DNA from 3 places in the Rahnella perminowiae genome. Region 1 is predicted to be linked to each of the others. Evidence: predicted binding sites of a transcription regulator. Region 1 holds the regulator's gene; each other region holds the start of a gene.

Region 1 (2,275 bases):
TTTACCAGCAATGAGAGCGGTAAATTCAATAATGTGTAATAAAGTCTACGCCAACCTGACATAAAAACGTGAAGCCTCTTGTTAGCCATTTCGCCGCAAGGATACCAGAAAGCTCAGATGAGATCTGTGGTGATGCAATACCCTTCTTATTTCAAGCCGCAGGGGTGTTGGCTTAAGACGTTCACCCGAATCACTTACTCATGTAAGCTCATCAGGATTCACTTCTTTACCGCCTTTCTGCACCCCGACTATTTGGGGTATAAAGTGCGGCAAATTCTCTAAGGATCAGTAAAAGAAATGGCTAACCAAGTCACTGGATTTACCCGAATTTATAAAGCAGCTGGCTATTCCTGGAAAGGGCTGAAAGCGGCATGGCAAAATGAAGCGGCCTTTCGCCAGGAAGCCAGCGTCGCTATTCCGTTAATTTTGTTATCTTTTTGGTTTGATGTCAGCCCCGTAGAACGCATTCTGCTGGTGGGATCCGTTGTTTTGGTCTGTGTCACTGAACTGCTCAACAGCGCGGTGGAATGCGCGATAGACCGTATCGGATCTGAGTTTCACGTACTTTCAGGCCGTGCAAAAGATATCGGCTCGGCTGCCGTACTTCTGACCATCATATTGGCGTTTTTTGTCTGGGTCAGCATCTTTTGGCCACGATGGTTCTGATTTGGAATCTGCATTCCAGGAATCAACGTTATGCCCTGTTTTTATTCAATCTTAGGTTTTCATTGATCGTTTAGCTGTATATACTCACAGCAAGACTGTATAAACAACCAGGGGGCGGAATGAAAGCTTTAACGACCAGACAACAAGAGGTCTACGACCTTATTCGCGATCATATCTCCACCACCGGTATGCCACCCACCCGCGCAGAGATTGCATCACGTCTGGGGTTCCGTTCCCCCAATGCGGCGGAAGAGCATCTCAAAGCGCTGGCGCGTAAGGGTGTTATTGAGATTGTTTCCGGCGCATCACGCGGCATTCGTTTGCTGATGGAAGAAGAAGAGGGTTTACCGCTGATCGGCCGGGTTGCTGCCGGTGAGCCGTTGCTGGCCCAGCAACATATTGAAGGACACTATCAGGTCGATCCGGCCATGTTTAAGCCGAGTGCCGATTTCCTGCTGCGTGTCAGCGGTATGTCGATGCGTGATATCGGTATTCTTGATGGCGATCTGTTGGCTGTACATAAAACGCAAGACGTGCGTAATGGACAGGTTGTCGTGGCCCGTATAGACGATGAAGTCACCGTGAAACGTCTGAAAAAACAGGGCAGTGTGGTGCAGTTATTGCCTGAAAACAGCGATTTCCAGCCGATCGTGGTTGATTTACGTGAGCAGAATTTCAGCATTGAAGGGTTGGCCGTAGGCGTCATCCGCAACGGTGACTGGATCTGACCTTCGTACTTCGGGCTGCAGATGCGTTGGCTGCGTGCGTTCACCCGAATCACTGACTCCTGTCAGCTCATCGGGATTTTTTTACTTGCCGCCTTCCTGCAACTCGAATGACTCGGTCAGATATTACTGGGTCAAATTCTTGATCCCAATGGTCATATTGTTGATTTGCGGGTTCGTTAGCCGCCTCTGACATACCGCTAAGCTTTAACGTTTCATCTCGTCGCCCCTTCCGGGGCGATGTCACTTACAGGCATAACCTGAACCTCCGGCATGAGATTCTCTATGCAACATCATTCCCTGCGACAAACACTCAAAAACACCTTTTTAAGCCCCGCCGATAAGGCGCTCTGGAGGCTGGCATTGCCGATGATTTTTTCAAATATCACGGTGCCTCTTCTCGGGCTTGTGGATACGGCGGTGATCGGTCATCTCGACAGCCCGGATTATCTCGGCGGAGTGGCTGTGGGTTCGATGATCACGACTTTCCTCTTTATGCTCTTACTTTTTTTACGGATGAGTACCACCGGCATGACCGCTCAGGCGCTGGGCGCGAATGATAACCGGTTGCTGGCGCGCGCTTTCGTACAACCCTTTCTGCTGGCCGTATTGTCTGGTCTCACCATAGTGTTGTTCCGGCACCCCCTGATGGAACAGGCGTTTCATATCGTCGGGGGCAGCCAACCGGTGCTTGAACAGGCGAGGCTGTTTATCGAAATTCGCTGGTTCAGTGCCCCGGCTTCACTGGCGAATCTGGTGATCCTTGGCTGGCTGTTGGGCATTCAGTATGTTCGCGGGCCGGTGATTTTGCTGATTGCCGGGAATCTGCTGAATATCATTCTGGATCTGTGGCTGGTGATGGGGCTGGGCTGGAATGTGCGTGG
Region 2 (2,275 bases), on a different contig from region 1:
GAAACGGTAAGAAACACCAACAGACAGCATTGCGTTATCAGGACGTGCACCAACGGTAGCCGCGTCACCAATGTTGTTAACCCACTGGTAATCCAGACGGGTAGCCCAGTTTTTGGTTACTGCGTATTCAAGGCCTACGGCTGCCAATGGAGAAACACCTGTGTCATGATCACTTACGCGACCATTAGCACCGTTGTTGAAGTTACCATTAGCGTCTGCACGCCAAACCATACCACCCAGACGGGTGTACAGGTCCAGATCGTCAGTCAGCGGGTAGCTCAGTTTAGCAGCCAGCTGAACGCCTTGTGCTTTGAACGCGCCGTTATTTACGCTGCCTTTGTAAGGCATACGGCCAAGCCAGTCATATCCCATTTCAAAGCCCAGGTATTGGTTTGCTTGGTAACCCAAGAACGCACCTGCACCCAGTTGGCTATCGTGGGTAGGGCCGTTGCCGATACCGTTGTAAGCATTTGCGAAACCAGTGTCATGGTATTGGGACCAGCCCAATTTACCACCGGTATACCAGGTGTTATCTTTAGGGGCGGCTTGCGCTACGGTAGCGAAACCTGCCAGTGCCACTGCTAATGCGATAGCTGTCTTTTTCATTTTGCGCCTCGTTATCATCCAAATAGGCAATTGAGCTTTAAGCTTTTTAAGCCCTTGGTTAAAATCCTTACGCCAAGATTATTGCTTCATTTCAGAACTTGCCACTTTACGTTGGCATTATCGAGCAACCTTGGCGTTGTAAAGTCTACAACGTGGCGCGAAACTTACAAGCTTGATGTGTTAACACCGTGGAAAAAAAGGGAAAAACGGACATATTTCTTAACGGCTTTGGCAATTTACTGACAAATTCTGGCAATTATCTGCATTCTGGAAGCCCGTTTTTACTGGCTTGCCGCCATTATTCAGCACAAATCACTAAGTTCCGCATTATTTTCATAGGAAGATTCCTATTTTGAACTAATGGTATACGGAAGAGTGAATTTTTACTGTCGAATGATGTCCACAAGGTGAATTCTGCTCATTTGTGGGTTTCATTATGAAGCCATAAGCCCCTCCCTGACGGGCTGCAATTTGCAACCTTTCCCTCTCAGCATCATTCAAATCCGGAAGCCATCCCAACACGACACTGTAGTTTCCCGTCTGCAATGCTTTCTCCATCGCATCTACCGTCGACATTGCCGTAATTTGATTGACTTGCACCATTTTATCCACCGGCAGGCCAGACTGCGTTAACCAATGGCGGCTCAGTTTTTGCTGAGGTGTGAGCCATAACAACCAGCGGGACTGCATACCTAAGTGTTGCAGTAAGGGCAGCAGTAACTGTGCAAAAGCTGGTTGGCTCGCACTATAGACGAACTCAGTGATCAGACCATTATTCAGAGATGCAGAAGTATTTACCTGTGACGGAGTGACGGGCAAAGCAAGCTGACTAAAATGATGATTTGTACGGTGTTGAGTTCGCATAAGGATGTGTCCCAGTGAGTTACTGTATGCATGTACAGTACTCTGGCGGTGAGCAAAGATCAACCCAATTTTTCCAAGATATCTCGCAAATTTTGAAGGCAACGAGCTGTAACGACATTTTATGTTTGTTGCGGTACATAAGATTGCGTATTTTGCTTTTAGCTGTTTTGGTAACTCAAAATGGAAGCAAGGAATTAACGTGAAAAGGATAACGCAATGATAAACAAATCAAAAAAAAGAGTGATTGAGTGTCTGGAAATTTTTGCCCCGTTGGGCAATATTCGTTCCCGCACCCAGTTTGGAGGGATGAGCTTGTCCGCTGACCGCGTCATGTTCGCCCTTGTCTCTGATGGTGAACTCTATCTGCGAGCGACCGGCGAAACTGAAGTGCATTTTTGCCGCAAGAAGATGGAGAGGCTGATCTACCGCAAGCGGGGCATGGATGTGCAACTGCGTTATTTCAAAGTGAATGCCCGGCAATGGAGTGACCCTCAGGCGCTATGCGAGCTGGGCAGATTATCGTTGCAAGGCATGCTGCGGGATATCGAGTTGAAAAAAAACAGCGAAGCCGCCCGCCTGAAAGATTTACCCAATCTCTCGCTGGCGCTGGAAAGGATGCTCTGGCAAGTCGGCATTGAAAACTCGGGGGATTTGCGGTTACAGGGGGCCTGCCATACCTATCTCAAACTGTGTGCCATTAAAAAAAAGAATCTCGGGATTAACTTACTGATGGCATTGGAAGGGGCAATTTTGGGCTTTCATGAAGCCGCCTTGCCGATGGCATCCAGGGAGTTATTAACTCACT
Region 3 (2,275 bases), on a different contig from region 1:
GGCAATTTTGTGATGGCGTATTGCTCGACGAATTTACACTGGATCACGCGGCGTGCGCCTTTTGGCAAGGCAACGTTGTTGGATCAGGATGTGGAAATTGATTTTCAGCAGCAGACGACACCGGATGATGTCGTCACTGTGATTGCCACGCAACCGCTGACGGCGAACGAAACCTGGAACAAAATTGCTCCAGGTGAATTCGCATTATTTCATCGGGGCGAACGCCAGCTGTGAAGGCAGCGGGGTGTTGGACAACGGTTGCAGCACTTCATATTTACCGTCAGTGACCACGACATTCGGTGGCTGATGGTGTTTTTCAAAGTACGCATATCCTGGCTGCAACTGGTTCCAGAAACTGTAGTAGCTGGAGTTTTTATGCGCCTTCATGTTGGCATCGGTCATCCTGAACGGATAAATGCTAATCTTTAAACTGCGTTGCCCGAACTGGAATGCCGCCTGTACGTACGTAAAGATTTCGTCCATATAGCCGTCGGTCATGGCATAGCAACCGATAGACTTACAGTTACCGTGAATCATCAGATACTTACCTGAATAACCCTGCGAGATATCGTAAGCATTCGGGAAACCGATGTTGATGGCACGATAAAAGCGGCTGTCAGGCTTCAGGTGGTGAATATCCACGTTGTAGAAACCTTCCGGACTTTTAAAATCGCCTTCGCGACGTTTATTTCCCAAACCGCCGGAAAAATCGCAGATGCCATAACTGCCAATCAGGCGAAATTCGCCGTCGAGCTGGGCATACAATTCGAGTTTACGTTCTTGTTTGAAGATCTGAATATAAACCGGTGCGCCCAGTAATTGTTTTTTAAGTGTCGCGTTGACCGGGACAGCATCGCTGGCCACGGCGTAATTTGCTGTAAATAAAGGCAAACTGAGGAGCATCGCAAGAAACAGCGCGATTCTGATCATTCTAAGTCCTGCTCGGTAATAATTTTGATTATGTTGTCTACAGCTGAACTGCCTGTAAGACCGCCACTGATTTTCTTCTTATGTACTGCCTGTCTGAAACGATGCCATATTAATACTGATTAAATTTTTAGCAATCACCAAATAATGAATAATGACTTTCGAAATAGGAAATTTATTACGATGCCATTTCTGGTGATTCATTAAGCCAAATTAACCCGGATTTTGTGTGTTTGAAATTACGTCATACCACTGTATACTTATACAGTTATCAGGGGAGGGCTATGCGTAAAATCATTCACGTTGATATGGACTGCTTTTTCGCGGCCGTCGAGATGCGCGATGATCCTTCCCTGCGCGACATTCCTATTGCCATTGGCGGCAGCCGTGACCGCCGTGGCGTCATCAGCACCGCCAATTATCCTGCGCGCAAATTCGGCGTGCACAGTGCGATGCCGACCGGTATGGCACTGAAACTTTGCCCGCACCTGAAAGTCATCCCCGGCCGAATGGAGGCTTATAAAGAAGCTTCAAACCACATCCGTGAAATCTTTGCGCGTTATACCCCATTGATCGAACCGCTGTCACTTGACGAAGCTTATCTGGATGTTTCCGACGCAACGCAATGCAACGGCTCTGCGACGCTTATTGCTGCAGAAATCCGTCAGGCCATTTTCGATGAAATCAGGCTGACGGCCTCTGCCGGCATTGCGCCGATAAAATTTCTGGCAAAAATCGCCTCGGACCTGAACAAGCCTAACGGCCAGTTTGTGATCACGCCGGATAAAGTCGATGCGTTTTTACAGGATCTTCCGCTGGGTAAAATCCCCGGCGTCGGCAAAGTCACAGCCCAGCGTTTGCAGGCGCTGGGGCTGAACACCTGCGGCGATGTACAGCGCTATGATCTGGCGACACTGCTCAAACGATTTGGTAAGTTTGGCCGCGTACTGTGGGAGCGCTGTCAGGGTATTGATGAACGTGAAATATCCCCCGAGCGGTTGCGCAAATCGGTCGGCGTGGAACGCACGCTGGCAGAAGATATTCACAGCTGGGAAGAATGCGTGGCACTGATCGAACGTTTATATCCGGAACTGCACATACGCCTGAGCCGTGTCAGTCCGGATCTGCGCATCGCCCGTCAGGGGGTAAAACTCAAATTCCATGATTTTCAGCAGACCACGCAGGAACACGTCTGGCCGGTGCTCAATAAAGAAGATTTACTGAAAGTGGCGCGGGAGGCATGGGAGAAACGGCGTGGCGGACGGGGCGTCAGGCTGGTGGGATTACACGTGACGTTGCAGGATCCGCAGATAGAGCGGCAGCTTCTTTTGGATTTGAGCTCCTCCCC

The links. Region 1 encodes LexA, which represses DNA repair genes until DNA is damaged. Its sites were predicted from a motif close to TNCTGTATGTACATACAGNA; they were not measured.
Region 2: the regulator LexA is predicted to act here: its motif matches at 1,491-1,510, upstream of sulA (SOS-induced cell division inhibitor SulA).
Region 3: the regulator LexA is predicted to act here: its motif matches at 1,178-1,197, upstream of dinB (DNA polymerase IV).

The regions. Positions count from the first base shown of each region.
Region 1 covers NZ_JAFMOT010000185.1:234,786-237,060, reverse strand. Annotated here, with positions in the region: gene plsB (glycerol-3-phosphate 1-O-acyltransferase PlsB) at 1-62, opposite strand, end outside; gene J1781_RS20385 (diacylglycerol kinase) at 298-666, shown strand; gene lexA (transcriptional repressor LexA) at 786-1,394, shown strand; gene dinF (MATE family efflux transporter DinF) at 1,677-2,275, shown strand, end outside.
Region 2 covers NZ_JAFMOT010000182.1:58,699-60,973, forward strand. Annotated here, with positions in the region: gene ompA (porin OmpA) at 1-606, opposite strand, end outside; gene sulA (SOS-induced cell division inhibitor SulA) at 964-1,470, opposite strand; gene J1781_RS16860 (TfoX/Sxy family protein) at 1,687-2,275, shown strand, end outside.
Region 3 covers NZ_JAFMOT010000160.1:8,931-11,205, reverse strand. Annotated here, with positions in the region: gene J1781_RS05510 (class II glutamine amidotransferase) at 1-234, shown strand, start outside; gene dpaA (peptidoglycan meso-diaminopimelic acid protein amidase) at 205-930, opposite strand; gene dinB (DNA polymerase IV) at 1,212-2,275, shown strand, end outside.